DNA from 3 places in the Emergencia sp. JLR.KK010 genome. Region 3 is predicted to be linked to each of the others. Evidence: riboswitches for the same ligand, from Rfam matches in the RefSeq annotation. Region 3 holds a riboswitch; each other region holds the start of a gene.
What was found. A riboswitch is a leader RNA that binds a small molecule or an ion and turns the genes downstream of it on or off. The one in region 3 is predicted to bind cobalamin.

Region 1: linked by a shared signal. The riboswitch ahead of V1225_RS12930 (radical SAM protein) and the one ahead of V1225_RS04790 (energy-coupling factor transporter transmembrane component T) in region 3 are both predicted to bind cobalamin.
Region 2: linked by a shared signal. The riboswitch ahead of cbiD (cobalt-precorrin-5B (C(1))-methyltransferase CbiD) and the one ahead of V1225_RS04790 (energy-coupling factor transporter transmembrane component T) in region 3 are both predicted to bind cobalamin.

Annotation. Positions count from the first base shown of each region.
Region 1 is NZ_CP143550.1:2,680,202-2,690,482, forward strand. Features, by position in the region: gene V1225_RS12915 (nucleotidyltransferase domain-containing protein) at 1-182, opposite strand, end outside; gene V1225_RS12920 (aldo/keto reductase) at 293-1,411, opposite strand; gene V1225_RS12925 (TetR/AcrR family transcriptional regulator) at 1,435-2,034, opposite strand; gene V1225_RS12930 (radical SAM protein) at 2,167-3,537, opposite strand; cobalamin riboswitch at 3,671-3,863, opposite strand; gene V1225_RS12935 (ABC transporter permease subunit) at 3,850-4,635, opposite strand; gene V1225_RS12940 (ABC transporter ATP-binding protein) at 4,632-5,513, opposite strand; gene V1225_RS12945 (TetR/AcrR family transcriptional regulator) at 5,518-6,129, opposite strand; gene V1225_RS12950 (GntR family transcriptional regulator) at 6,626-7,615, opposite strand; gene V1225_RS12955 (Fe-S-containing hydro-lyase) at 7,618-8,175, opposite strand; gene V1225_RS12960 (fumarate hydratase) at 8,194-9,033, opposite strand; gene V1225_RS12965 (alanine-tRNA synthetase second additional domain-containing protein) at 9,048-9,908, opposite strand.
Region 2 is NZ_CP143550.1:1,930,238-1,940,518, reverse strand. Features, by position in the region: gene cobA (uroporphyrinogen-III C-methyltransferase) at 1-502, opposite strand, end outside; gene hemC (hydroxymethylbilane synthase) at 478-1,374, opposite strand; gene V1225_RS09280 (bifunctional precorrin-2 dehydrogenase/sirohydrochlorin ferrochelatase) at 1,374-1,838, opposite strand; gene cobK (precorrin-6A reductase) at 1,828-2,613, opposite strand; gene cobJ (precorrin-3B C(17)-methyltransferase) at 2,594-3,325, opposite strand; gene V1225_RS09265 (glutamyl-tRNA reductase) at 3,326-4,330, opposite strand; gene V1225_RS09260 (cobalamin biosynthesis protein) at 4,327-5,328, opposite strand; gene cobM (precorrin-4 C(11)-methyltransferase) at 5,328-6,077, opposite strand; gene cobI (precorrin-2 C(20)-methyltransferase) at 6,081-6,767, opposite strand; gene cbiD (cobalt-precorrin-5B (C(1))-methyltransferase CbiD) at 6,764-7,936, opposite strand; cobalamin riboswitch at 8,124-8,313, opposite strand; gene V1225_RS09240 (sirohydrochlorin cobaltochelatase) at 8,391-9,191, opposite strand; gene V1225_RS09235 (hypothetical protein) at 9,205-10,236, opposite strand.
Region 3 is NZ_CP143550.1:1,001,788-1,012,068, reverse strand. Features, by position in the region: gene V1225_RS04795 (ABC transporter ATP-binding protein) at 1-526, opposite strand, end outside; gene V1225_RS04790 (energy-coupling factor transporter transmembrane component T) at 499-1,407, opposite strand; cobalamin riboswitch at 1,522-1,714, opposite strand; gene V1225_RS04785 (Rpn family recombination-promoting nuclease/putative transposase) at 1,992-2,903, shown strand; gene rplQ (50S ribosomal protein L17) at 2,997-3,338, opposite strand; gene V1225_RS04775 (DNA-directed RNA polymerase subunit alpha) at 3,383-4,327, opposite strand; gene rpsD (30S ribosomal protein S4) at 4,377-4,997, opposite strand; gene rpsK (30S ribosomal protein S11) at 5,020-5,418, opposite strand; gene rpsM (30S ribosomal protein S13) at 5,436-5,804, opposite strand; gene rpmJ (50S ribosomal protein L36) at 5,926-6,039, opposite strand; gene infA (translation initiation factor IF-1) at 6,177-6,395, opposite strand; gene map (type I methionyl aminopeptidase) at 6,415-7,161, opposite strand; gene V1225_RS04740 (adenylate kinase) at 7,163-7,807, opposite strand; gene secY (preprotein translocase subunit SecY) at 7,825-9,111, opposite strand; gene rplO (50S ribosomal protein L15) at 9,113-9,553, opposite strand; gene rpmD (50S ribosomal protein L30) at 9,574-9,753, opposite strand; gene rpsE (30S ribosomal protein S5) at 9,767-10,270, opposite strand.

The DNA.
Region 1 (10,281 bases), 1.4 Mb from region 3:
TAAGCCGCCAGCTCATTTTTTGAAAGATCCACAAGTGCCAGAATATCCAAATCTGACTCTTCATCATTATCCCCTCTAGCATAAGAACCATAAAGCCAAATATGATTTAGTTTGTTCCCAAAAATATGGCACAGTGCGCTGCGAAGCTCTTCTAAAATATGATTCAGTTCCAGGATTCTCACTTGCACCACCTCCTTGCTTATTTATCCCTATTATACTATTTCCATTATAGAAAATCCATACAAAATTATAAAGAGCTGCAGGCATCTTTTACCTACAGCTGCTTTAATTCTTATAACAACTCTTCCGTTACCTTTTTCAACTCTTCTCTAATTGCGATGTGCTGCGGACATGCTTCCTCACATTTACCGCAACCGATACATTCCTTCGCCTGTTTCAGACCGTGACCGGAAACCAGCCAGCTTTCCTGATGCTGCGCCATGGCTTTGTCCCGATAAAGGGTCAGGTAGTTCATGGCAGTAAAGGATCCGGAGATGCCAATCTGCATCGGGCAGACCTTTGCGCAATAATTACAGACAGTACACGGAATCATCGGTATCCTTGCCAGTTCCTCCTGCGCATTTTTCAGCGTTTCTCTCTGCTCTGCAGTAAGTCCTGTAAATTCCCTCATGTAGGACAGATTATCTTCCATCTGCGCTACATTGCTCATGCCGGAAAGTACTGTCATCACCCCGTCTAAATCAGCCGCAAAGCGAACTGCCCACGAAGCAACCGATGAATCCGGTTCTGCTTCTTTAAAAATCTTAACGACAGATTCCGGCGGTGTTGCCAACATGCCCCCTTTTACTGGTTCCATAACGATAACCGGCTTGCCGTGTTTTTTTGCCACTTCGTAACAGCCTCTGGACTGTACAGTCGGATTTTCCCAATCCGCATAGTTAATCTGCAGCTGCACAAACTCCATCTCCGGATGGGCTGTCAGAATTTCTTCCAGTTCCTCCGGGGTAGAATGAAAAGAAAATCCGACATGCTTAATCAGTCCCGCCTTTTTCTTTTCCTGCACCCAGTTCCACATATCATACTCGTCGAAATAACGGCTTCTGCCCTCTCCCAAATTGTGCAGCAAATAAAAATCGAAATATCCTGCGCCTGTCTGTTTCAAAGAAACCTCAAACTGTTCATAGGCTTCTTCCTTGGTCTTGCAATTAATCCATGCTGCATTCTTTGTGGCTAGCTGAAAGCTTTCCCGTGGATATCTTTCAACCAGCGCCTTGCGAATCGCATCTTCCGAACCAGCATAAGCCCAGGCTGTATCAAAATATGTAAATCCCGCTTCCATAAACAAATCGACCATTTTACTGGTTTCCTCTACATCGATGACGCCGTCCTTCTGCGGCAGTCTCATCAATCCGAATCCCAGCTTCTTAATGTCTTTCCCAAGGTCATTCATCACATTTCCTCCTTTTTGTTGAATTAAAGTGCGTACGCTTTGAAAATCTCTGGCAGACAGGTCTCGCAAAATTCTTCTGTGCGCGCTCTCAGACTGTAGCTGCCGTCACTTACACTCCAGCAGAACATCTGCCCGTAAAGTATATCCGCCAAAGTATGGGTTAAAACTTCTGCCGGCGTATCTTTTGCCAGATTTCCTTCTTCTACCCCTGCCTGAATCAATCGGCTGATCGAATCCAGATCAAACTTGAGCTTTCCACGGGGACCTGTCTCCTCCGAAGAAGAAATATCAGACAAACTTCTGATCCACTCCTGAGAAAGCTTATATCCGCTGTCTTCAATATATGCCGAAAAATGCACCATATAATAGATGATTTTTTCTATGAAAGTATCCTGCAGGCTCATGGCCTTATCCAAAACCTCGCTGAAAGCACCATATCCAAGCGCAAATACAATATCCTCTTTCTTCTTAAAATAAGTATAAAAGGTGCCCTTCGAAACACCTGCCAGTGCAGTGATCTCGTCAACTGTCGCCTGAGAAAGTCCTTTCTCTGCGATAATTTTGCTGCCTGCATCCAGCAGTTTTTTCTTTGTTGCAAGGGCAGCAATCTGTCTGCTCGTCATAAGCGTGCCTCCTTTTTCTTTATTATACTGTATAATTGACTATCAGTCAATGACTTATAGTCAATTTTAAAAAAACTGCACTGCTTGATATTTCCTCATCAAACAGCGCAGCTTATCTCTTGCAGCATATGTTTATTTCCTATCCTGCTCCCACAGTTTATCTGCCACCGGCGCCCAGTTCTTTGCATATTCTGTGCACTTTCCACAAAGATGCTCACAGGATTCCGGCGCTTCTAAATCCGTAGATTTTGCTCCGGTCTTCTTTACTAATTCCTGCAGAATTCCTGGGTTTTCCAGCATAGGGCAAGGCCGCAGATGATTGTCATTAAACGGCTGTCCATCACGATATGCAAGAAATAGCGGCTGACGCAAACAATCAAGAAGTGACTTTTCTTTGATATTAGCGCCGGAGTAGTGAATAAATACACAAGGTTCCACGTCTCCGTTGGCATTGATATGGCAATACCTTTCCCCTGCCGCAATGCAGCCATGTACAAACTCTCCATCGTTTTGAAAGTCAATCGCAAATATCTCTTTACCACCTGTAATACCGCGGATTTCCCTGATTTTATCGTGCATATAAACTCTCTGTTCCGGTGTCAAAAGCAGTTCTGTACTCGCATTGACACCCACCGGCATATAATGGAAATACCATGCAAAAACACAGCCTTTATCGATAAGCATATCCAGGAATTCATCACTGGTTACAGTCAAATAGTTCTTGCTCGTATAGCAAATCGACACACCGAAAGGAATTCTCTTTTCATGCATCAAATCCATCGCCGCCAAGGCTTTCTGGAAATGGCCTTCTCCTCTTCTCCCGTCGTTGCTTTCTTCAAAGCCCTCAATGCTAACCGATACAAAGAAATTACCTACTCGAAGAAGGTCGTCACAGAATGCTCCATCAATCAGTGTACCGTTGGTAAACGCATGAAATGCACAATCGCTGTGTTTTTCGCACAGACGGATAATTTCCTTTTTCTTAATCAGCGGTTCGCCGCCGGTGAACAGAAAAGCGTGAATACCCAATTCTTTACCTTCTGTGATAATTCTATCCATATCCTCAAAAGAAAGGTTCATTTTATCGCCATATTCCGCAGCCCAACAACCGGTACAGTGCATATTGCACGCTGTTGTAGGGTCCATCAGAATAATCCATGGAATATTGCACTGGTATTTTTCAGACATTTTCAGAGAAGTCTTGTAACCACGAAAACCAGACTCATATCCAGCATTTAAAGCAACGGTCTTCAAAATATGCGGATCCACATTGCGCAAAATATTTTGTGTATAATGGGTCCACTTGCTATTCGGGTCTTTTGCCAGCTTTCTCAAAAGTTCATAGGAAGAACCTTCCCATGCGTCTCCTAAAATTTTCTCCAGCATATTAATCATAGGAAGCATAACTTCGGTCAAATCCTTTTCCTGTCCCTTGTTGATAATCGACTCCAAGCCTTTTTCGAAGGCTTTTCTTTCCATGATATGTTTTACATCCTTTACCAAAATATTCCACCTCCAGTTTATTCGTCTCTATGAAGATATATTTCCTTTTTTTCGTAACATATTATACTGCACTTTTCAAAAATTAGAACTAGACAATTTCCTGGATTTGACTAATCAAAAGCTGCACCAAAATGGTGCAGCCCATATTTTCTGCATGTCTCCTAACTCAAAGGGCATCGTTCTTACTCACCTTCCCGTTTCCAGGGGCTAGTCTAAAACCCTCGAACAAGAACTCTCCCTTACAGTGGCGGTACCGTGCAGGATTCTCACCTGCTTCCATCTTAGCGCCCAATCCAATCGGGAGAACATGATTTAATAAATATCTTTTTTTACATACCGCAAATAGCCGGCTCCAATCCCAAGCAGCCCAATTACCATCCCGATTGTCACCAGTGTCCCATCGAGACTGCCCGCTGTCACGATATCCGCTCCTTCGCAGTAGGCGAAAGGCGTCACATATTTTAAAAACGCCGCCGCTTCCGCAATGTTGGCAATGAGATTCAGAAAATACATCATAAAAGCGATGCCAAGTCCGGCGCCCACGCTGCCTTTACGTGTGAAAGCAGAAATCCCGAAGCAAATCCCCGCCAGCTCCAGTTGCAGCAGATAATACGCAAGATGCAGCAAATTGATTTCCCTCCAGGGAATCGCTTCACCTACCGCCGCTATAGCGCACACAGAAATCCCATAAACCAGCAGATTCATCGCCGTCACCTGCACCAATACCGCAAGGAGTTTTTCCGTCACGACCCGCCTGCGGCTAATCGGATGGGTCAGCAGGAATTCAGCCGTTCCATCTTTTTCTTCCTTGCTCAAAATGCCAGCCGCGCACAGACAGGCATAGAATGCGCCGCCAAGCCCCAGCACATTCCCACATTCAATAGCATAAAATCCGGTCAGCATGCCGAAGTTCAGACGGTCCATTCCAAAAGCGTCGGAAAAAGAGCCCATGGAAGCAAACACATCGCCAACACTCTCCATCTGTCCTTTCATCTCCGGAAAGAGGAAGATGCAAACTGCCAGAAGAAAAGAAATGGCAGCAGTCCAAATCAAAAACGAAACGCGTCCCTGTCTCAACTCATGTCTAACCAATATCACAGCGCCTCACCATCCTTTTCATAATAGTGAAGAAATACCTCTTCCAAATCCGGCTCAGATACGGCGAGATCCGCAATCTGTCCATCCGCAAGCCTTCTCAGCAACTTGTTCATATCGCCGCTGTAAAGAAAGCTGGTCTGCCCCGCAATCTCTTTCCGGTCACGAATTCCGCAAAGTCCGTCAAGATTTACGCTGCCGCAAACCGCAACACGCCTGGCGCTGGTGCGAGAAAGCGCCTCTACACGATCGCAGGCAATGATCTTCCCTTCACGAATGATTGCGGCACGGCTGCAGTTTCGCTGCACCTCTGACAAAATATGACTGGACAAAAAAATAGTCGTTCCATCTGCATTGCGCTCCCGAAGGATTTCAAAAAATTCTTTCTGCATCAGTGGGTCAAGACCGCTGGTCGGTTCGTCCAGAATTAAAATTTCCGGCTGATGCTGCAGCGCGCAGACAATGGCGACTTTTTTCCTGTTACCAAAAGAGAGTTCCTCCACTTTTCGTTTCTCAGAAAGTTGTAATCTTTCACAAAGCCGCACAGCTTCCTTTCTGCAGTCCTTTTTTCGCAAGTCCGCAGACAGCTTCAAGATATCTTTCACCCGCATTCCGCGATAAAAAATTGCTTCCGACGGAAGATATCCAGTCCTGGCAAGAATCTGCTCTCTTTCTTCGCAAGCAGCAAGTCCGCTCACCCAGGCGTCTCCTCCGGTCTTTTTTATGAGCCCCATCATCGTGCGGATTGTCGTAGATTTCCCTGCGCCGTTGGGACCGATGAATCCAAAGAATTCTCCTTCGGAAACGGTCAGACTGACGCCGGAGATTCCCCGGTTTTTTCCATAATATTTAGTCAAATTTTCTAACTTGATTGCATCCATCTCGTCACTCCTTCCAAAGATAAATACTTTTCCAAAATGCGATCAGTCTGGTAAAATCCTTTTCCATTTCTGCCGTATTCACAGGTCCTCGCTGCACCATCTCCCACAGATATCCTTCCGACGCCCAGTACATCTCCCTGTACATCATGGGAATATCCAGTCCTGGCACAAACTGCGCCGGATCAAAGTTGATACGGGCGCGATCCGCTTTCAGGTTAAAATACTGGTGATAGCTTTCAGAAACAGCTGCGCAGATTTCCGGGTCCTTTTCGTAAAATGCTTTGATGGTAAAATTCGCCATGTCCGGATACTGACTGATCAGTTCCATTTTTGCCCGCATGCCCCGTTCCATGCTCTCAAACAGCCCCTGCTGGCTGTAGCATTCGCATTCGGTCAAATAAGCAATGGTCTTCTTTGCACAAGTATCCCACAAAAACAGATATAATTCCTTCTTGTTGTGAAAATAGTGGAACAGCAGCGATTTGCTGATTCCCGCTGCCTCTGCGATTTCACGCATAGGACTGTTATGATATGTATTCTGCGAAAAAACCTTGTAACCTGCATTGATGATTGCTTGCTGTTTTTCTTCCGGCAAAGAAAAAAATTTTTCGTTCACGGTAACTCCTCCATTCCCGACCGACTTTATTCTATTATAAAGCCGTTGACCGATTTTGAGAAGGGTGCAATTCCTTCTATCCAGTTTCCTGGTATTTTCCTACGGCAGGTTTTGCATATGATTGTGCATATGTCGCCACTTCATCACTAATTTGCACAACTTCCACTCCTGCTGGTTGTGCAAATCCTACTGCCCACGCTGCCTCTTGCACAACTTTTGCGCTCCGTAACGCGAAAAAACATTTTTTTCATCAAAAAAGTTGTGCAAAACGAGTCATTTTTATCTTGCTTTGCACAACATACATAATATTAAACGCCACGATTTTCGTAAAAGTTGTGCAAATTACTTTTTTCAAGCTTTCCCTGCACAACCGAACCAACAAAAAGTTGTGTAGAAACAATTTTTATCGCATCATCTGCACAACCGCAATCTGAAAACGCGTATCTCCCGCAATACATTCTTCTGACCCTGCGATTAAATATCACAGATAACGCAATCACATGCTCCGCTTCTTGTTCATCACCCGTTTAATCTGATCTACCACGTGGAGAAAAGACCCCTTGTCCACCTTATAACTATAGGAAACCAGTTCCCCGCCCCGCTCGCAAAAGCTGCGCAAAAACTGCTTTTCCTTAGACACTATAAACGTTTCATAGCCTTCCGGCACGATGACTACATCGTTCTCAGCAAAGAACTGTTCCTCTTTTCCAAAGAACCCCGCAAGCTGCGTCGCCATCCCTTCACTCCAGCTGCCCAGCCCCTGGCAGTTATTTCTGACTACACCCGCGAATGCGTCGCTGGCGCAGAAAATGCCCACCTTCTGCGTATCTCCAATTTTAGCCAGACGGACAATGGTATGCACCGACGGCGTCATGGCAACCATCGCAAGCGGTTTATTGCTTCTGAGGTAGGATTCCACCTCTGTAAAATGGGTGGACGTAGTTAAAATCAAATCGTAATCCGCATTGAGACTTTCCGCCGCTTCCTCGATTCTATCAAGATCAAAGGCTGCCGTCTCAGCATAGCCAATCTGGGAAAGCTGCCCCTCAATCATCTGTAGCGTCTCAGGATTACAGTCCACCAAAGCAACCTTCACCACATCGTATTTTTCCGCAAGCCCCCTCAGCTTCAGATCTAGATAGATTTCCATTTCTCTCGGCGTAAACCCCAGACTTTCCAGTCTGGTGAAGAGTTGGTCGATTGCTATCATGGCTTTTTCTTTACGGCTGGCAAAATCCTCTTTCTGATCTATGACAAAAGAACCGCTGCCCTGTACCATCTCGACAAAGCCCTGCTCCTCCAGATATTCATAAGCGTGCTTAATGGTGCCGCACGCTACGCCGATTTCTCCGGAAAGATCCCGCACCGTTGGCAATTTAAACCCCGCAGCCAGCTTCCCGTCTTTAATTGCATCGGAAATTCGCTCCGCAATTTGCTTGTAAATCGGCTTTTGACCTGCCGTGTCCAGTTTAAAATCCACAAACATAGCTATTTCTCCACGGCAAGATATGCTTTCCTGCCATCTTCATACAGATTATTTCCCTGACTATCGATGATCACAACTGCCGGAAGGTTTTCCACTTCCAAACGGCGCACCGCCTCTGCGCCCAAATCTTCATAGCAGACTACTTCCGCTTTTTTGATGCACTTGGCAAGGAGCGCTCCAGCACCGCCGATGGCGCCAAAGTATACCGCACCGTTTCGTTTCATGGCCTCGATTACCTCTGGCGAACGCTTGCCTTTTCCAATCATGCCCTTAAGGCCCAAATCCAAAAGCGCCGGTGCATATGCGTCCATACGGTAGCTGGTCGTTGGTCCCGCAGAACCGATTACCTGGCCCGGTTTTGCCGGTGCAGGTCCTACATAGTAAATAATGCTGTCCTTCACATCAATGGGAAGCGCCTTTCCCTCTGCCAAAAGTTCGCAAAGCCGCTTGTGCGCAGCATCTCTTCCCGTATAAATCACGCCACTAATCAGTACATTATCTCCTGCGCGCAGGTCTTTTGTCTTATCTGCCGTCAGCGGCATCGTAATTTTCTTCTCCATATCTTTCCGCCTCTCCTTCTATAATACTGCACTCTTATGTCTGGTTACATGGCAGTTGATATTGACTGCGCACGGAAGCCCTGCAATATGGGTTGGCAAGGTCTCGATGTTGACTGCAAGCGCCGTAGTTTTTCCGCCAAAGCCCTGCGGTCCAATACCAAGTGCGTTGATTTTCTCCAGCATTTCTTTTTCAAGGTCTTCATAGAACGGATTTGCATTTCTCTCATCTGCCGGACGCATAAGTGCTTTCTTCGCAAGAAATGCCGCTTTGTCAAAGGTGCCGCCAATGCCTACGCCCACCACGATAGGCGGACATGGATTAGGTCCTGCATCCTCTACCACCTTCAGAATAAATTCTTTTACACCGGCAAGACCGTCAGAGGGTTTCAACATCTTAATCTGGCTCATGTTTTCACTGCCAAAGCCCTTTGGCGCAACGGTAATTTTTAAGGCGTTGCCTGGCACGATGTCATAGTAAATCACCGCCGGCGTATTGTCTCCTGTATTGACTCTATCGATGGGATCCTTGACGCAGGATTTGCGCAGAAAACCTTCCGTATAGCCCTGGCGCACGCCTTCGTCTACAGCGTCCTTCAAATTTCCGTCGATGTGCACCTCCTGCCCAATCTCAAGAAAAACGCATGCAAGACCGGTGTCCTGACAGATTGGCACTTCGTCTATATCTGCAATCTGATAGTTCTCTTCGATTTTATCTAAAATATTTTTTGCAATGTCAAAAGGCTCACAGGCTTTGCATCCTGCAATAGCACCTTTGATATCCTCCGGCAGATGGCAGTTTGCCTCGATACAAAGGTCTCTGACCGTCTGTGTAATCTGTTCCGCTTTGATTTCTCTCATGATATGTTCCTTCCTTAAATGTGCAGCTTAATTCTGTTCAAATCGCCGGTTTCAACATCCCAGCGCTCGCCTACAAGACCGATAATCAGATACATCTCCTGCATGGAGTCATAAAAGATTTCTTTCAGCAGGCGGAAGTTTTCAATCTCACCGGTAGAACGGACGTGGATTCTAGGGCCCGTGCAAGGGTGTACCAGCTCGCCGATTTTCACGTGATCCTCGTCAAAAAAGCTGACGGAAAGATCCTGCGCGATGTATTCGTTGACTGCATTTTTCAGCGCATCGATGTCGATATCCGGTTTTTCCTTAAATCCCAAAGAAAAGCCCCTCTTGATATCTCCATGATAGCACTTCTGGAAAAGTTCCTGGGGCATGCAGTGCTCCACAAGGTCTTCTGCGGTATGCGCCATCTTACGATAACGAACGGACTTGTGCACAGTCTCCGCAATATCCTGAGGAAGCGGTCCAAATAAGTTCGGTCTGGTAATGATAATCTGCTCCCCTACACCGATTAAAAGCTGTGCGTTGGTTTTCAGGAAAGGAAACAGTAGTTCAAAGTGCTCGATGATAACTCTGCGTCCCTTCTTGATGGCTTTTTCGGTCGCTTCTGCCAGTTCGTGCATTTGTGTAAATGCAGACTCAAAGCGCACATCCATGTGATAAGTATGAGGTGCATAAAACCCTTCGTCTTCATCTACATCTAAAATCGGCAGTGGTCTTACATTGACGCCGCTGTCATCGTTGCAGAGGTCCAGACCCGGAAACATGCCCTTAATCAGCATGCTCTTTCCGGCGCCTGCCTCGCCGATAATTCCAATGAGTTTATCTTCTGGATCCAAATACTGCTGCGCAATCTGCATCCCCAGCTCCAGCATACGCCTGTTTCCTCGGGGTGCAAAAAACACGCTATATAAATGAGGAGAATTGACCATATAATTTCTTTGTTTCGGCATTTTTCCAACCTACTTTCTTTACGTATTCATTGTCATCATTGTATCACATTTTTTATGATACATCTACTATTTTGTATCAGATACAATTTTGGTGCAATTTGCTTTTCCCGCTTCTCTCCCGCAGACAATGCCCACTAGCAATGCCCTCTGTACATAAATTTCAAGTTTTCCCTCAAAATATGCACGTTCTTCAGAAAGTCTGTGCATATTTCTTACAAAATCATAGAATGTATGCACTTTTTGCCTGCAGACAGGTCTATCAACGCGCTTTTAACGGCGCAAACTCCTGTGATTG
Region 2 (10,281 bases), 930 kb from region 3:
GTGTTCCTTTGAGCCGTACCAGCGCGTCAAAATCGATAGCAAGTTCGGCGCCTTCCTTTGCATGCCCTGTAATAATGTGCAGCGACGAGCAAAAATCTCTGTGCGTTACCGGAATGCCTGCATAGGCCGGCACAGAAATAGACGATGTGATGCCCGGTACTACCTCAAAGGGGATTCCGTTATCTGCCAATAGTTCCAGTTCTTCTCCCCCCCTGCCAAAGACAAATGGGTCGCCGCCTTTGAGCCGCACTACTTTTTGACCGGCCTGTGCCTCTTTCAGAAGGATTTTGTTGATTTCATGCTGGGGAACTGGATGATTGCCTACATTTTTACCTACGTCGATGCGTCTGCAGCAATCTGGAATCAGTTCCATAATGCTTTCACTGACTAACCGGTCGTAGACGATAACGTCCGCTTCCTCAATCAGCCGCACAGCCTTCACTGTAAGCAGTTCCTTATCTCCTGGACCTGCACCTACTAAATATACGATTCCTGTGCCCATGCGCTGCCTCCTTTCATCCTCAGAGCAAGCTTTCTTCCCAGACTCTCACCCTGATATTTGCTGCCCTTTATTTCATCTATGTATTGGTTCTCTTCTTCGTCTACATAATAGCCCTTTATAGTGATTTCATCACCGTTAATTACAGCATATGCTGCAACCGGTGAACTGCAGCCGCCGTCCAAAGTCCGGACAAAACTTCTTTCTGCCAATGCGACTAATCTCGCCTCTTCATCTGCGAAATCCTTAAGAAAAGGAACCTCATAACCCTTCCTTCCCTGTACTGCCAAAATTCCCTGACATGCAGCCGGCAGAATTTCCTCAGTGGAAAACAGCTTGCTGATTCGCGCTTCAAGGTTTAGCCTCTTCAGCCCAGCATAAGCTAAAATAATAGCGTCATACTGTCCTTCGTCCAGTTTTGCAAGGCGTGTCTGCACATTGCCTCTAATCGGTCTGATATCCGCTGTCTGATACAGCTTCTGCGCCTGCAGTTTCCTTCTCTTTGAGGAGCAGCCTATGATTGGATTTTGCGGCAGCCTTTCAAGACCTGCCCGCAGAACCAGCGCATCTCTTGGGTCCTCTCTTTCGGAAAACGCCAGAAGCGGCAAATCGCCATCCACCTCCATCGGCATATCCTTCAGACTATGCACTGTTAAATCAACTCTTTTCTCCATCAAAGCCTTATCCAGCTCCTTGACGAAAAGACCTTTCCCTCCAATTTGATCCAACGTTTTATCTAATATGATGTCGCCGGTGGTCTTCATAGTCACCAATCCGACATCAATGGTGCTGTCGAATTTTCTAATGGCATCTATCACCATCTCTGACTGAATCACAGCCAGCTTGCTTTCTCTGCTTCCTACGATTACTTTCATCAGTATGCCTTTCCTTTTATGATTTCTCTTACTTTTGCTGCAGCTCTTTTCGTAACGCTGTGAGAAAGTCCGCTACCGCAGATACCTGCAGTAACCTCATCTCCCGCTGCGACAGCCGGAAAATAAAATGTACACTCTGCCCTATTATCACAGACACTTACCAAAATGTTCCGTTTCTTTGCCGCATCTCCAATCTGCTTGTTTACCTGTCTGTTATCAGTACAGGCAAGCACCATATAGCAGTCATGCAAATATTCTTCATTATAAATGTCCGTAATCAAAGTCAGTCTGTCATTTGCCGTCAGATTTTTCAGCGCCTGGGAAGTCTCCGGCGCTATGACAGTAATTTCAAAATCAAATTCCAGCAGAGTTTTAACTCTTCTGGTTGCGATATTGCCGCCGCCAAATACAACTACCATCTTCCCCTCAGATGGTACAAAGACCGGAAAATATCTATTTTTCATAATAGTCCGCTGCCTTTCTTAACACCTCTTCAAAGGAATATCCTGCCTCCTCGCTGGGTCTTCCAATCACAATAATTCCGAAGCCTTCTTCCAGACACGACAATTTATCATCAAAGCCGCCTGGTTTTCCCGTATTCTTTGTCACAAGCCACCGGCAGCCGTACTGTTTCATAACCGCCAGATTCATTTCCTTTATAAAAGGACCCTGCATAGCGATAATATTTTTTGGAGCGATACCTGCTGCTATACAGCTTTCAACAGATGAAACCGATGGAAGCACTCTTGCAACTGCTCTTTCCTGGATACCTTTCATTTTACTATATTTCCACAGCTCTTTGGCACCGGTCGTCAGCAGCACCCGCTCATCAGTTCGATTTAAAAAATTCACAGCTTCTTCGATGGTAGCGACTTCTATGATACCCTCACCTGCGGTGTTTCCCTTTTCTCGCAGAAGCCTCAAATATGAAATCGACTGATTCTCACAGGCTCCTCGAATATTTTCTGTGACAATATTTGCGTAAGGGTGTGTCGCATCAATGACAAGACCGTAATCTCCGGCAGCCATCAGCTCTTCCATTTCTGAAAGGTTCAACCTTCCTTCAAGAACAGAAAGCCCCGGTATATCTGTCAGCATTTCACTTCCGTAATCCGTAGCAACACAGAAATCCGCACTGCTTTGCCATTTCCTCTCCGCAAAAGCCTTTGCCAGCTGATGACCCTCATAAGTTCCCGCAAAGACCAGTATTCTTTTTTTCTTACACGTCTTGATATCCACGAGGTGTTACCAGCTTTCCGTTGATGACTTTCGTCTGACTATTTCCTATAAAGACAGTGGTAAACATGTCTATTTCTTCATTATTTTTTAAATCAGCAAGAGTGCATACCACCCCTGTTTCGCCATCTCTTCCGATATTTTTTACATAACCGCAGGGCGTATCCCAGCCTTTGAAAGCGCTCATAATCTCTGCTGCTTTGTCGACATAATCGTGACGTTTCTTACTTTTCGGATTATAAAGACAGACCACAAAGTCAGCCTCCGCCGCAAGATGCAGTCTTTTTTCAATTTTTTCCCACGGAGTCAAAAGGTCTGACAGAGAAATAACTGCAAAGTCGTGAATCAGCGGTGCTCCTAAAACTGCTGCACCGCTGCAGGCTGCTGTAATACCCGGCACAGTAATAATTTCCACCTCAGGATGCTCTGCTGCAACCTCTGCCATAATTCCCGCCATTCCGTAAACGCCAGCATCTCCGCTGCAGACAAAAGCCACTGTTTTTCCCTTCAGAGCAGATTCCAGCGCCAGTTTGCAGCGATCCACCTCTTGCTTCATGGCAGTCGATTTAACTTCTTTTCCCTCTGTAAGCTCTCGTACCAAATCCACATACAGAGTGTAGCCTACGATAACATCGCTTTTCTCAATGGCTTCCTTCGCCTGCGGCGTCATATATTCCCTGTTACCTGGGCCGATGCCCACTACATATATTTTCATTTAGATATCCTCTTTCGACAGACGCTCCCTGAAGCTATACCATTTGTGGAAGTCGTCCATGTATTTTTCTATAATCAATTCAATTTCTTTCATTTGCTGTTCCATACGGGTGTCTCTCACATCTGTGCCCAAATTATCTATATCATAGTAACGCACATGCGCAAGTTCTTCCACCCTTGGGTCAATATCTCTGGGTACAGCCAAATCAATAAACACCTCCGGTACTCTGCTCAACCGGCTGATTTCCTCCATAGATACAGTGTAATGGGGACTTAAAGTTGCACTGACAACAGCGTCAACCGTCTCTATCGCATGATAACGTTCCCCATAGTTGACGGTTTTCACACCCTGCGGTATGATGTTTTCTCCATGCCTATACTGACGAAGGGTCATCGTCGCTTCTAAGCCCTCTTTTACCAGAATTTCCGCAACCAGACGTCCAATCATTCCATTTCCGATGACCAGCACCTTTTTCAGTGCCGGATTGGTACGAATCAGTTTGACCGCCCGAGAAGCAGTTGAATTGTCATCAACCTTGAAATCCACCAGAGTTTTTGCCTTTTTTCCCGCACTAACACCATTTCTGAAAATGACATTGAGCAGAGTATCTGTCACCCCCGCTTTTTGGGCAGCTTTCAGCGCATCATCTACCTGTGTCACAATCTGATCATCGCCCCAAATCTGAGATTCAGCACCCGCTGCCACTTTACACAGATGGATAATCGCATCATCGCCTGTCAGTGTCCGGTTCATATAGGCGTAAGTCCCATACTCAACCCCTATCATCCGGCAAAGCTCCTTAAAAGGGTTTAATACTGCTTCGTCCTTGAGAGACAGATATAGCTCTGTCCTGTTACATGTGGCAATGAGAACCGCCCCCAGTATCTCCTCTTTTTCCTTCAGCTTATCATAAAGCTCTGCAGTCTGCGTCTTTGTACAGGAGAATATCTCTCTTTCTCTAAGCCCCGCCATGTTATAATCAATATATGACATAATGATATTCAAAAATTACACTTCCAATCTCTCATAGCCAGGGCGCAGGTACAGCCGCTTCCACTGGTCTTTGATAATATTTTTGTTCCGTAATTGCTCGCCAGTACCGCGCTGCGCTCACAAACATTATCAGCACCCGTTACTGATTTGACCAGTGCTGATGGTACAAAGCACCCCTGCACTTCTTGCAGCTCCTCTGCCGTATAAGTAACCAAAGGAATCTCATATTTGTCGCAGAATGCCAGAATGCAGGTTTCATATTTCTTCAAATCTATAGAAGCCAGCTGTTCTACCGCTTCAATCGCAATGTGCTTATCTGCCAGCTGCTCCAAAATAAACCTTTCAAAAACCTCTGCACTGACACCTTTACGACATCCGACACCGATAGTAACAATGCGCGGCACCAAATTAATGGTATTTTGAAAAACATTCTGATTTCCGGCAAGGCTGACACAAATACCACTTTCCGTTTCATCGAGAGTCAGAGCCTGCGGCAATTTTCCCTCAAAGGGAAATGCGCTGGAAATCCCCACCTTTTCTCCTCGCAAAATCGCTGATGATATCAACTTGATTTTGCTGATATCCATAATATGACAGCCTGCATATTTACTCCATACATCTACTGCGAACTGTCCGTTGATATCGGTAGCCGTAGTCAGCACCAGCTCCGCTCCCGTCACCTTTGCAAACTCTGCCGCCGCTTCATTTGCGCCGCCCAGATGGCCGGAAAGCAGCGGTATGGAAAATCTGCCAAACTCGTCCATGACTACTACTGCCGGATCCTGATCCTTGGTTTTAATCAGCGGTGCAATCAGGCGAACGGCAATGCCTGCCGCGCAGATAAAGAGAAAAGTGTCTTTTTTCTCAAAGTTTGCTTTCAGATATTCTCTCGCGCTTTCTTTTCTTTTATCGAAAATCTCCGCACTGCACGTCTCTTGCAGCCTTTCTGCAATTTTCTCTGCCAGGCTTTGTCCTCTAGCCGTAAATGCCAGAATACTGATGTTTTTCATTATTTTGTCGCCTCTCTGAACAGATGAGTAAAAGACGGATCATAGAGCCTAGAACGCTCGTATTCGCTGCCTAAAAAACCGCCTACCATAATCAGCGCCATTTTATTGATACCATTTTCTTCTGCAGCTTTTGCGATGTCCTTCACCGTGGTGCGAACCACCTTTTCGTCCGGCCAGGTTGCCTTATAAACAATCGCCGCCGGGCTGTCCGGTGCGTACCCGCCTGCAATGAGTCGTTCAGAAAGCTCAGCCAACATGGTGGAGGTTAGAAATACTACCATGGTTGCTCCATGTTCAGCCAGTTTAGAAATTTCTTCTTTCTCAGGAACCGGGGTTCTTCCTGCCATTCTTGTCAAAATGACTGTCTGGCTTACATTAGGTAAAGTGTATTCTGCATTTAATGCTGCTGCAGCACCGATAAAGGAGCTGACGCCGGGTACAGAAACATATTCCATATTTTCCCGGTCTAAAATATCCATCTGCTCTCTAATCGCGCCGTAGATACAAGGATCTCCTGTGTGGAGCCGAACTACTTCCTTTCCCTTGTTTTCTTTCATCACCGCAATAACCTCTTCCAAAGTCATCTTGGCACTGTTATAAATCTTACAGTCTTTACCAGCATAATCTAAAAGTGCCGGATTCACAAGAGAACCTGCATAAATGATAACGTCTGCTTTCTTTAGAAGCTCCGCCCCTCTGACAGTAATTAAATCTGCAGCGCCCGGACCTGCTCCGATAAAATAAATCATAGTTTAACTCTCCTTTTGTCTGTCTTCCGACGGAATTATAATCAGCGAAAAGTAGCTGGACTGCTCTTTCAGTTCTTTTAGGTCCTGATATACCCTTTCATTTTCCATGGTGGCGCATTCTACCATCATAGCTTTCTTGTCAGCCAGCTGATCTTTAATCTTCATGATGGTTTTGCCTGACTTCATCAGCACTTTCGTGCCTTCCAGTTCTTCCGCCTGACTTCCTTTATAGGTCGCCGGAATGATGTGCAGCATTTCCTCACGTTCGCAAAGAGATATATTCAGACTGGCCGCCGCACCGCAGAAGGACGGAACGCCCGGCACCATTGCTGTCTGATAACCCCGCTGGGCGAGTTTTCTATGCACGTACATGACTGTGCTGTAAATTGCCGGATCTCCTAAGGTCAGAAACGCCACATCCTTTCCCTGCTCTAAAATTTCGGAAATGGCATCAGCAGACCTCTCGTGACAGCGATTAAGCTCTTCTTTATCTTTAATCATGGGCATATCGCATTCCAGGATTTCCTTGTCCAAGATGTAATCTCCCGCAATTTTCAGCGCCACGTTTTCTGCTGCTCCGCTTCTTGGCACTGCAATAACATGACAGTCTTTCATTACATTGATGGCTTTCATTGTAAGCAGCTGTGGATCTCCCGGTCCCAGTCCTACTGCATAAAATTTTCCACTCATATCTGTTTCATATCCTTTCGTATCATTTCAGCAAGCCGGTCTGCACCAGGGCTTTTCATAATATGGTTTCGATCTGTAGTAAACAATACCGTCTCAACTTTCACCTGTCCTTTCAGCCTGAAATGGAGATGGTACAGAACCTTTTCCAAAATCCTTGCTTTTACTTCCTCATAATAATTTTTTTCCTGAATCAGAGCAAACGCCTCATCGGTGGTAATACACTCTGCAATTGCTTTTACAGTATCGCAGTCAGCACCGCAAACGGCACTATGCATACCGATAATCTCCATTCTGCCATCAGCGTAAGAGGAATGGGTATTCATAATCCCTGCTGCCAGCTTGATCAGCTTGCCTGTATGGCCTACCAGAAGTATTTCCTCAAACCCCTTAAACTTAATGTAATCCAAAGCTTCTCCAATATAGTTAGAGATGGATACAGCCTTTGCGATATCCAGTCCCAGATACTCACGGCAAAATTCCCTGCCGTAATTTCCCGGGGCGATAAGAATCCGCTTCGGATTCTCCTGATACTGTTTGTCGATCACAGTCTTAATCGTATCGACAAGAGCCTTTTCACTCATAGGATCGACAATACCTGTCGTTCCCAGAATAGAAATCCCCCCAACAATCCCAAGTCTTGGGTTATATGTTTTTTTTGCAATCTCCGCACCGCAAGGCACAGAAATTTCTATATATATAGGTTCCTCCTCTTTTCCGTACTTCCTGCGTATCCTTTGCACATTTTCAAAGATCATCTGCCTCGGCACCGGGTTGATGGCAGGCTCTCCTACGCTGCACTGCAGGCCTTTTGCTGTAATAATGCCTATGCCGCAGCCGCCCAGCAAGGTAATACGATCTCGAGTTTCTGCTAAAGTTCCCGATGAAATCGGCTCCTTGCTGACACAGGCTGAAATTCCTGCGCCATGGGTTGCATCAGGGTCATCGCCTCCGTCTTTTATCACCGTGCAGCAAACCGTACCCTTATCTATATCTATTTCACTGACCTGCATGGTCGTTTTCTCTCCTGCAGGCAATATAACCTCCGCCTCAGAGACTTTCTCTCCAGAAAAAAGCATAGCCGCTGCCGCTGCAGCTGCAGCAGCAGCGCAACTTCCGGTTGTAAAACCGTATTTTAGTTTTTTTCCATTTTTGACGGTAAACTTCTCCATATTATCCTTTCTGCAGGCTTTTCCTGCAATGAATAATGTTGCAATAGAAAAACCCGAATCCACAGGATTCGGGTTCAAATTTATCTTGCATTAAGTAAAACTCTTCGCACTGTCTCCTTCTTTTCCGTTTTGGGAGTCCAGCCGCCGAAGAATTTACTATTATTACCCTAAAACTCATATCCTGTGACTTTCATGGTAAAATATTGGGATGTCTTCCGACTCTGACGTCAACGCTCTTATGCGCCTTCCCAGGAACGATTCCCAGTGACCGGCCATATGCCTTGCATAAAAACTCCGTCATTACGGCAGCAGGACTGTTCAGGACTCTCACCTGATTCCATATTACGATTTTATCAACCAATATTTTCAAGTTGTTTAACAGAATTATATTACAATCGTTTTCGGCTGTCAACTGCAATTTGCACCAGCTTGAAGCAGCCGTTTATCGGGATGCTTATTTAAGCTTTTCAAATGCCCTTGCTGTATGCTGCGCAAAAATTTCTCTGATTGCAGGAATCTGCCCCATGCCTCGCAGTACACACTGCACCGCATAGCCCTCTTTTTCCAGAATCGTTTTCCATGAATCTTCATCATCACTTGCCATATCGTTATTGGCATGATCGCCTGCAACAATCATTAAAGGCTGCAGCACAATTTTTTCATAACCGCCTTCCTTTAAGGCAGGAAGAATATCTTCCAGCGTTGGTACCGCTTCCACAGTTGCGATAAAATAGTTGTGGTGTCCCTGTTTTCTGAGCTCATCTTGCAAATCAAAGTATACCCTGTTTGCCTCAACACCTGTTCCATGTCCCATCAACACCACGGCCGTCTTTTCATCCGTATGCTCTTTTGTGTCTTCCACCATGGCAGCTGCAACTTTCTCAAAATCCTCTTTATCAGTTAAAAGAGGTTCTCCAAGTACTGCAGCTGCAAAAAGATCTCTATGTTTTTCCACATCGCGCAGAAGGTCGTGATACTCTGTTCCATTCATCAAATGTGTCGGCTGTATCACCAGCTTTCTGAATCCATCTGCTGCTGCATGCTGCAGTGACTCAGCTTCGTTGTCGATATGAAGTCCATCTCTTTTCTTTAGCTTATTAATAATCATCTGACTGGTAAAAGCACGCCGCACCGGATAATCTGAAAAAGCATCCGCAACTGCCTGCTCAATAGCATCTATTGTGACCTTTCTATTTTCGTTATAGCTGGTGCCAAAGCTGACTACCAGAATCGCGGTGTCTTGTTTCTGATTCATCTTTTTATTCCTCTTACTTTCCTTGATTACTATTTTTCTTTTTATTTTTCTCCTCGTAGTATTCCTTTGGCGTAACGCCAATCTGATAGAGAACGTTACCCCAGGAACCGCATTTTTCGTGCAAATCCTGCCGCAGCTGTCTTGGCACTTCCTTTTTCATAGGAATTTTTCCGTTTTTCAGATAGATATCTTTTACCATACCAAGGCGCTTTCTATCATCTTCATCCAGATTCAATACCTTATAATAGCAGCCATAGAGACTGTCAGAATGATGCCTTCGATTTTCTGTCATTCTATGGTCGATATAAATATCGTGAAAAGGCTCCATTCGGAGGACCGGTTCCAAATCAATCTGAAACAGCGCATTGCGCCAGGAGCCGCATCGCTCTATGAGCGCCTGCTTAACAGCCTGTTCAATTTCTCCATGAAGAGGACTTCGTCCTATTTCATGAGCAAAATTTCTAACTGCTTCCAGCATATTGATATATTCCAGTTCTAAATCAGGAATCTTATAGACTGCTCTTTTAAGAAAATCAGCATCCAGCTTTGCAGCTTTAATAACAGAAGTCCAGCCGCTGTAATATTTTTTGATTTCCCTGCAAACCTCAGGCAGATCTCTGGGATGCGGAATTTTCCCAAGCTCCAGTGCTTTTTCTCTGACCATGTCAAGAAGCTTTTCCTTATGCAATCGCTCTTTTTCCATCTGCTCCATAGTTTTTCCGCCTTTACCTGCTGACGCGGAAAGCCCTGCAGCACGAAGCGCATAAGGCCATTTACCAAACCTTTGTTTGATGTAGTCTTTCAATATCCAAAATACTTCTCCCTGCGTAGGGCCATACCCCAGTTCTGACGCTAAACGCCTTAGATAAGCGAGCAGTTCTTCATCAGAAAAGCTTTGGTAGACACATTTGCCGTCCGGACTTGCTAATGCATAATTTTTCCAGACAGCAGAAGTTTTGTCATTCTGCCCGTATTTCCTGTCTGGATTTCGACTGATCTTTTCAATCAGCAGCTTCTTCCTTAGCTCTAACTCTCTTTCTTCCACTTTGATTTCTCCTAAGCAAGTTTTAATATTAGAATAATAAAAATG
Region 3 (10,281 bases):
CAATAGGATCCAGCTGGGAAGTCGGTTCGTCCAGAATCAGAAGCTTCGGTTGCATTGCCATAATAGACGCCAGATTGAGAAGCTGCTTCTGTCCGCCAGACAGTTCGCTTACATTTTTGCGAAACCAGCCCTGGATGTCGAAATAGCTTGCCATTTCTGCCACTTTTCGCTTAATCGTCGCATTGTCCATGCCCAGACTTTCAAGGCCAAAGGCAAGCTCGTGCCAAACCTTATCCGTAACAATTTGATTGTCCGGATTCTGCTGTACAAATCCAATTTCCGTTACACTGCGCCGATCATCGAGATCTGCCACAGGCTCACCGCAGTACAAAACCTGCCCCTGCAAATTGCCGTAGGGAATCAAATTTTTCTTCAGTTGTTTCAAAAGAGTGCTTTTTCCGCAGCCCGACTTGCCGCACAGTACGATAAACTCGCTGGGCTCTATAGCAAAACTTACATCCTTTAAGGCGTTACCTTCCGCTAGGGGATAAGAAAAAGTCACATGTTCAAGTCTAATTGTTTCCATTTATATTCTCCTATGATGTCGACAATCATCGGTGCCGCTGATAAAATTGCGTAGCTGATTAAAATCAACGCCGTTGTCAAATCCAACTGCGGAAGGACCAGTTTCGGATAAAAGTACATGTTGGTGACCCCTAGATAAGCACCATAAAATACCGGAGATGCCGTCACTGCCATCAATATCAGCATGGCAATATCTCTTCTCGAAAACTTGAAGAGGTGAAAGCTTGTTCTGCCCTTCAGCCCATAGCCTCTGGCTTCCATAGAGTCAGCACTTTCAATAGATGCTTCCAATGACCATGCAATTAAGATGGATACTTCCTTTAAAAGCTGTCTGGCGCGTCTGATTAAATTTCCTTCGGTATGACTGCGTTTCATGCATTTTTGCCCCAGCGTAATTTCCGCAAAGCGGTTTTTGAGCAGGGGGATAAATCTGAAAATCATGGACAAGGTCAGCCCCAGCACTGGTGCAACTTTTCCGAAGAGGTAAATCAGCTTATCCGCTGTAATAATTACGTTGAAGCAGGAAAACCACACAACCACGGCAATGAGCATAACCGCAGATGCAATACCGTAAACGATAGACTCCGCTGTAATTCTGTTGGTATTGATATACATCAGCACCGTTTCTCCATTGTTGTTGAAAAACATGTTGATAATTACCATGACAAGGAGCATCGCCAGCGAAATCCCAAGGTTTAGCTTCAGGCTCTTAAAGCCTTTGAGCACGAAGGCATAGCTCCAGGAAAATACCAGGCTCACCGCCAAAAAATACGGTGAAATAGAAAACATAGTAATACCCACAACCAGCGCAAAATAGGTAATGTTGACAAGTGGGTGAAAGGAACAAAATTCCGCTGTTTCACCAAGTCCTTTATTTTCCATGGCTCACCTCCTGTGATATGATATCATTATCCTCAGACAATAAAAAAGCTGTAGCACAATGGTGCTACAGTCCGTTTTTTCTGTATCTTCTATCTCGCTTAGCCAATAACCGTCAGCCGCTTTCATATTCCATGCAGGTCTTCTGGCTCAGAGATCATCACACTGCTATCCTTCCCGACGTTTCATCACGAAACGTTAGTGGTTTCTTAGCAGCATTCCTTCAATACAGCGACGGTAACCGCGCAGGACTCACACCTGCTTCCCTCTTAGCTGACAACTTGTCAGAACATGAAATAGTTTCATTCAATTGTTTCTAATGATTTATATACAGTATAGCACAGGCGGAAAGCTTTGTACAGTATAAAACTCTGCTTCCAAATCAGTTTACCATTTTTACAAAGTATTTTCTCAAAACATAGCTGGCAGCCCGTTTCTTCTTTCAGTCTATCATCTTCCAAATTCTGTATTGACTAGGGGATTTTTCCATGATAAAATTAGTATAAGGAGAAAAAGGCAAACTTTTACTATTTTGTCATTTTCTCTTTTTTAGTTTTTGCTGATTTCGTTCAAAGAAAGGGAGAAATATGAAACAAAAATCACAATTACGCCTGACTGATGATCTGGTCTTCTACTTTGTCTATGCATCCGATACAGACGCATCCCGCCATGCACTTATGGCTATGCTGAATCTGGTTCTGGACCGCAAAGATGATCCCATTACAGAGGTTACCGTTCTAAACAGCGTGCACAAAGGCTTCAAACCGAGCGATAAAGGCACGATTATGGACATCCGCGCCAAAACCCATGATGGAGAGCAGTTCAACGTGGAAATGCAGAATAAAGTACAGGATGGCTTCGAAAACCGTATTCTGCTGTATGGCTGCCGCATGACAAATTCTTCATTGGATTCCGGGGAAAACTATGATAAAATGAAGAAAAACGTAGTCATCTCTTTTGTCAACGGCATACAGTTCAGCCATATTCCGGATTTCCATACCCGGTTTATCATGGCAGAGGACACCTACGGGTACCCTCTGACTGACAAGCTGGAAATTCATTTTCTGGAGTTGGGGAAACTGCAGGCGCAAGATCCTTCGCTGATGAGCCCGTTGGAGCAGTTCTGTTCCTATATAAAATACGTTGGTGATGACCAGAAAGAAGACTATGTTGCAAAACTCTTAGAAACTGATGAGGAGGCAATCCATATGTCCGATCGGGTATACAAAAATGTTACAGACGATGAAGTCTTAGAAGTTCTCTTATGGCATGAGGAGATGGCAAAACACGACCGTACTACGGAACGTGATGCAGCCAGACGAGAAGGTCTCGCAGAAGGTAAAGCAGAAGGTATAGAACAGGGCATCGCCGCCCTTATTTTGGATAATCTGGAAGAAGGAAAGACGCAGGTACAGATTCTCTCTAAGCTGCAAAAGCACTTCTCCCTAACCGAGGATAAAGCACAAGAGTACTATTTAAAATATAGCAAGACGTACTAAGCGTTCCCATCCATAAAGAAATATAGAATGAACAAACCCTGCAAGGCGTATGCCTTACAGGGTTTTCATGTTTAGTATTAAGTTGATGTTTGATTATACTAATTCTACGAACACTACTTCAGCGCAATCGCCTCTTCTAGGTCCCAGCTTCAGAATTCTTGTATATCCACCGTTTCTGTCAGCATACTTTGGTGCAATTTCATCAAACAGCTTGCTTACTACGCTTTCGTCGTAGATGTATGCCAGCGCCTGTCTTCTTGCGTGAAGGTCGCCGCGCTTTGCAAGTGTAATCAGCTTTTCTGCTTCTCTTCTAGCTTCCTTAGCTCTGCAGTCAGTAGTAGAAATTCTACCTTCTCTGAGCAGATCAGTTACCAGATTTCTCAGCATAGCTTTTCTGTGAGCAGTAGGTCTGCCCAGTTTTCTATATCCTGGCATATCAATTCTCCTTTCACTTCGTTATTGTCTGTCTATGCAAATGATTAATCGTCGCTTGGTTTGAGACCAAGTCCTAATTCTTCTAATTTTGCTTTCACTTCGTCGAGGGACTTCTTACCAAGGTTTCTAACCTTCATCATATCCTCTTCGGTGCGTTCGGTTAATTCTTCAACAGTGTTGATTGCAGCTCTCTTCAGGCAGTTGAAAGAACGAACGGAAAGTTCCAATTCATCAATTGTCATTTCCAGCGCTTTTTCTTTCTGGTCTTCTTCTTTTGCAACCATGATTTCCATACCGTCGGTAGAATCATCCAGCTGAATGAAGAGATTCAGGTGTTCCTGCATAATCTTCGCTCCTATGGATACGCCTTCTTCCGGCGTGATGGAACCATCTGTCCAAATTTCCAGAATCAATCTGTCAAAGTCAGTGACCTGACCAACTCTTGTGTTCTCTACTGTATAGTTGACTTTTCTGACAGGTGTGTAGATAGAGTCAACTGGAATCACTGAAATCGGTGTGCTTTCAGTCTTGTTCTGGTCAGCAGGCACATAGCCTCTGCCTCTTGCGAGGTTAATCTCCATTACAAGAGTAGCATTTTCTTCCAGTGTTGCAATATGCAGCTCAGGATTGAAAATTTCCATTTCGGAATCGCCAATGATGTCCGCAGCCGTTACAACTTTTGGACCAACCGCATTGATGATTACACGCTTTGTATTATCGCCGTTCAGTCTTACAGCAAGTTTCTTTAAGTTTAAGATGATTTCTGTTACGTCTTCTTTGACACCTGGTATCGTTGAAAACTCGTGAAGTATTCCGTCGATTTTTACAGAAGTTACAGCAGCACCCGGAAGCGAACTCAAGAGAATTCTTCTCATGCAGTTTCCCAGTGTTGTACCATAACCTCTTTCAAGAGGTTCTACGACAAATTTGCCGTAAGTACCGTCTTCGTCCACAAACTTAGTGATTGTTGGTTTTTCGATTTCTATCACTAAAAACCCTCCTTCTTATTCCAAGTAATACCGGTTTTATGCCGCTTGTTTACTTGGAGTACAATTCGACGATTAAGTGCTCTGCAACCGGAGTATCGATATCTTCTCTTGTTGGCATAGCAACAACTTTACCTTCTAATTTCTCAACGTCTACTGCCATCCATGAAGGTACAGTGATTGACATTTCTTTGATTTCCTTAAATTTAGGGGAGCTTGTGCTCTTTTCCTTAACTTTAATGACATCACCAGCTTTCAGCTGCATAGATGGAGCTGTAGCTTTCTTGCCATTTACTGTGAAATGTCCGTGAACAACCAGCTGTCTTGCTTCTTTTCGGGAAGATGCAAAACCTAATCTATATACTGCGTTATCCAATCTGGTTTCTAATAAGATCAGTAAGTTTTCACCAGTCTTACCCTGTTTTCTAGCAGCTTTATCAAATAAATTTCTAAACTGCTTTTCCTGCATTCCGTAGAATCTCTTAGCTTTCTGCTTTTCGCGGAGCTGCAGTCCATAGTCAGAAGTCTTCTTTCTGGACTGACCGTGCTGTCCGGGAGCGTAATTTCTCTTCTCAATTGCGCATTTGCCGCTATAGCATCTTTCACCCTTCAAGAAAAGCTTCTGGCCTTCTCTTCTGCATAATCTGCAGTTAGCGTCTGTATATCTTGCCATGTTATATTACTCCTCCCTTCAATTAGACTCTTCTTCTCTTTGGCGGTCTGCATCCGTTGTGCGGAATCGGTGTGATATCCTTAATCATAGTGATTTCAAGACCAGCTGCCTGCAGTGCTCTGATAGCAGCTTCTCTTCCGGATCCTGGACCCTTTACATAAACTTCAACTGTTTTTAAGCCGTGTTCCAGTGCACCTTTAGTTGCTTCTTCAGCAGCCATCTGTGCAGCGTATGGAGTAGACTTTCTGGAACCCTTGAAACCGAGGGAACCTGCGCTGGACCAGGAAAGTGCATTTCCGTCCATATCTGTAAGAGTGACTAAAGTATTGTTAAAGGTGGATTGGATATGTGCCTGGCCTTTTTCAATGTTCTTACGTTCTCTTTTCTTTTTTCTAACTACCTTTTTAGCAGTTTTAGCCATTGTTTCCTACCTCCTTCTTATTTCTTCTTTCTGCCTACAGTCTTTTTAGGACCTTTGCGAGTTCTAGCGTTTGTCTTTGTTTTCTGACCTCTAACAGGCAGACCTCTTCTATGTCTGATACCTCTGTAGCTGCCGATTTCCATCAGTCTCTTGATATTCAGAGAAACTTCTCTTCTCAGGTCACCTTCTACAAGGTATTCTTCATCGATGATCTTTCTGATTTTACCAGCTTCATCTTCAGTCAGGTCTTTTACCCTTGTATCAGGATTTACGCCTGCTTTTTCAAGGATTACATTTGAGGTTTTTCTTCCGATACCGTAAATGTAAGTTAAACCAATTTCTACTCTTTTGTCTCTTGGTAAGTCGACACCGGCTATACGAGCCATACGTTTCCTCCTTCTCCTATCTTCCGTCACCTTCCAGGGGTGATACAGACAGGGGTTCTAATAACAATAAATTTTATCTTCCCTGCGGTCCTGGTCCTCGTAGGGGATTTAACGAATTTAATTAACCTTGTCTCTGTTTGTGCTTCGGATTTTCACAGATTACCATTACTCGTCCGTTTCTTTTGATTACCTTGCACTTTTCACAGATTGGTTTTACGGAAGCTCTAACTTTCATTTTAATTCCTCCTCCATATCTATGCGATTTTCTATAATTCCTGAGCGAAGTCGAGGGAATTTCAAACAAGATTTCCTTACAGCGAAGCTGCGAAAGATTTTATCTTGTCTATAATTCCCAGGGCGAAGTCGAGGGAATTATTTATCTCTCCAGATAATTCTTCCGCGAGTCAGGTCATAAGGGGAAAGTTCCACTTTCACTTTATCTCCCGGAAGGATTCTTATATAATTCATTCTGATTTTTCCTGAAATGTGTGCGAGTACTTCAAAACCGTTTTCAAGCTTCACCTTGAACATAGCGTTTGGCTGTGCGTCTACAACGGTTCCCATTGCTTCGATGACGTCTTTTTTCGCCATAAATACACCTCTCTCTTTACTATAAGGTAAGCAGTTCAGGCTCACCATCATTAATAACAACAGTATTTTCATAATGCGCTGCAAGCTTTCCGTCAGCTGTAACCACTGTCCAGTCATTGAGCAACGTTTCTACTTCGTAGCCGCCCTGACAAATCATCGGTTCAATAGCAAATACCATACCGCTGACCAGTCTCGGTCCTTTTCCCGCCTTGCCATAGTTAGGAATCTGCGGATCTTCGTGCATATCTCTTCCTACGCCGTGTCCTACAAAGTCACGAATCACAGAAAATCCTGCACCCTCCGCATGTACCTGAACGGCATGGGAGATATCTGACAGTCTGTTTCCCGCTCTTGCAAACTTGATGCCTTCGAAAAAGCTTTCTCTGGTAACATCAATCAGCCTTTGTGCTTCAGGTTCAACCTTGCCGATAGCGTAAGTTCTTGCTGCGTCACTGACATAGCCTTTGTAGGTCGAACCCACATCTACGCTGACAATATCGCCTTCCTGAATGATTCGATGCTTGTCGGGAATGCCATGCACGACCTCTTCGTTAATGGACACACATGCGCTGCCGGGAAAACCACCGTAGCCTTTAAATGATGGAATCATTTTGTTCTTACGGATGGTTTCCTCTACATAGCGGTCGATGTCCATAGTGGACATGCCCGGTTTAATAAAGTCTTCCAGCGTTTTTAGAATATAGCCGGTAACTTTTCCGGACTCGCGCATTAAATCAATTTCCTGTTTGGATTTGATGATGATCATACTATTCACCTAAAGCTTTTACAATTTCAGCAAATACAGTGTCGAGAGGAAGCGCTCCATCGATAGTAACGACATTGCCTGCCTTTGTGTAGTAATCCACCAAAGGCTTGGTCTTTTCGTTGTATTCTGCGACTCTGGTTTCAACAGCATCAACGGTGTCGTCCGCTCTCTGGAACAGCTCGCCTCCGCAGAGGTCACAAATGCCTTCTTTTTTAGGAGGAATGTTTACGACATGGAAGGAAGCGCCGCAAGCCTTGCAGACTCTTCTTCCGGTAATTCTTGTAACCAGTTCTTCCTTTTCCACTTCGATATCAATCACAGTGTCAAGTTTCTGACCGTGCGCTTCTAAGAATTCATCCAGCTTTTCAGCCTGATAAACAGTTCTAGGGAAGCCGTCGAGCAGGAATCCATTCCTGCAGTCATCTGCAAGAAGTCTGTCCGTTGCTAAATCGATTACCAACTCATCTGGAACCAATTCACCTTTGTTCATATATTCCTGTGCTTTCTTACCAAACTCTGTTCCGTTTTTGATGTTTTCTCTGAAAATATCTCCAGTTGAAATGTGTGGGATATTGTACTTCTCCACAATTTTCACTGCCTGTGTACCCTTTCCGGCGCCCGGAGGGCCTAACAATACTGTTCTCAGCATTTGCTCATCTCCTCTTATTTCAGGAATCCCTGATAGTTTCTCATAACCATCTGGTTTTCCAGTTGTTTCATTGTATCAAGCGCAACGCCTACTGCGATAAGCAGAGAAGTTCCGCCGAAGTGCATTCCCTTCAGTGCTGGAACCAGTACCCCTAAGATTGTCGGCAGCGTTGCGATTACTGCCAGGAAAATAGCGCCTACAAATGAAAGTCTTGACATTACTTTGTTCAGATATTCAACTGTTGCTTTTCCCGGTCTGATACCCGGAATAAATCCGCCGTTTGCTTTCATGTTCTGTGCTACTTCCACAGGGTTAAAGCTAACTGCTGTATAGAAGTAGTTGAAGAATATAATCAGCAATACGTTAAATACTGCATATACCCATACACCCGGATTCCCCGCAGGTGACAGCCACTTAGTTACAAACTCAGTAAAAGCAGTGCCTGGGAAGAAGTATGTGATTGTCAGTGGGAACTGCAGGATGGACAGCGCGAAAATTACCGGAATTACCCCTGCCTGGTTAACCTTTAGAGGGATATGGGTGGATTGTCCGCCGTACATCTTTCTTCCTACAACTCTCTTCGCATACTGTACAGGAATTCTTCTGGTACCCTGCTGAATTTCAATAACGCCCAGAATAACTGCAACTGCAAATACTACGAACACCAGCAGTGTTACGATGGAAAGCGCTCCATCGTTATACTGGGTCCACAGACTGCGAAGTCCGCTCGGAATTCTTGCAACGATACCGCCGAAGATAATCAGCGAGATACCGTTACCGATTCCATTCTCGTTAATCTGCTCACCCAGCCACATCAGGAATGCAGTACCTGCTGTGAGAACCAGAATAATTACTGCGAAAGAGAACCATGTCTGGTCGGTGATTGCTCTTCTGAACAGACCTACTGTCAAGCCAAGCGCCTGAATCAGCGCAAGTACGATGGTCAGATAACGAGTAATCTGCGCCATCTTCTTTCTTCCTTCCTGTCCTTCCTTTGCCAGTCTTTCAAAATAAGGGAAAGCCATGGTCAAAAGCTGGATAATGATGGAAGCCGTAATGTATGGTGTAATACTTAAAGCAAATATGGTGAACTGGCTGAAGGATCCGCCGGAAAACAGGTCGAACAAGTCGAACAATCCGGTTTCACCTGTAAACATCTGTGCCAGCGTACCTCTGTTAATGCCCGGTACAGGAATGTTGGATCCGATTCTAAAAACGACCAGCATTAACAGCGTGAAAATCATTTTGCTTCTTATTTCAGCGACTTTAAATGCCTGTGAAATAGTCTTAAGCATCTCCATCTTAAATCACCTCTGCCTTTCCTCCAGCAGCTTCGATTTTTTCAATTGCGCTCTTAGTAAATTTGTGTGCCTTTACTGTGATACCGATGTTCAAAGTTCCATTTCCAAGAATCTTGATTCCGTCTTTCACCTGTTTTACCATGCCTAATTCTTTCAACAGCTCAGGTGTAACTTCAGTACCAGCTTCAAATCTATTAAGATCTTCTACATTAACAATTGTATACTCTGTTCCAAAGATGTTGGTGAATCCTCTCTTTGGAAGACGTCTGTAAAGTGGCATCTGTCCGCCTTCGAAGCCAAGTCTGACTCCGCCGCCGCTTCTGGACTTCTGACCGTTCATACCTCTGCCGCCGGTTTTACCCTGGCCGGTAGCAGTACCACGACCTCTTCTTTTGCGGTTTTTAGTGGAACCTTCTGCCGCTCTTAACTCATGCAGTTTCATTTTACCTTGCACCCCCTATCTTACAGTTCTTCTACAGTAACAAGATGTGCTACTTTTGCTACAGCACCGCGAGTTGCAGGTGTGTCAGCTAATTCGACACTTCTATGCATCTTCTTCAGTCCTAACGCTTCGACAACTTTTCTCTGTTTAGGGGAAGCGCCAATTGTGCTCTTTGTCAATGTGATTTTTAACATAGCCATGAAACGTTCCTCCTTATCCTAAAATTTCTTCAGGAGCTTTGCCTCTCAGCTTAGCAACTTTTTCTACAGTCATCAGGCTCTTCAGACCTTCCAAAGTTGCATAAGCCATGTTTCCAGTGTTGCTGGAGCCGATGGACTTAGCTCTCACGTCTTTGATACCTGCAGCTTCCAGTACGGTACGTACAGAGGAACCTGCGATAACTCCGGTACCCTGTGCAGCAGGCATCAGTAAAACTTTACCTGCGCCGAAAATACCAACGTTTCTATGTGGGATAGTTGTTCCAACTGTAGGAACATATATTAAATTCTTCTTAGCATCTTCTGTTGCTTTTCTTACAGCTTCAGGAATTTCCTGTGCTTTACCAAGACCAACGCCTACATAGCCATTGCCGTCGCCGACTACTACAGTTACGCTGAATCTCATGTTTCTACCGCCTTTAACAGTCTTAGCTACACGTCTGATATTAACGATAGTTTCTTTTAAGTCAAGCTTGGATGCATCAATGATATTACGCATTCCTTATCTCC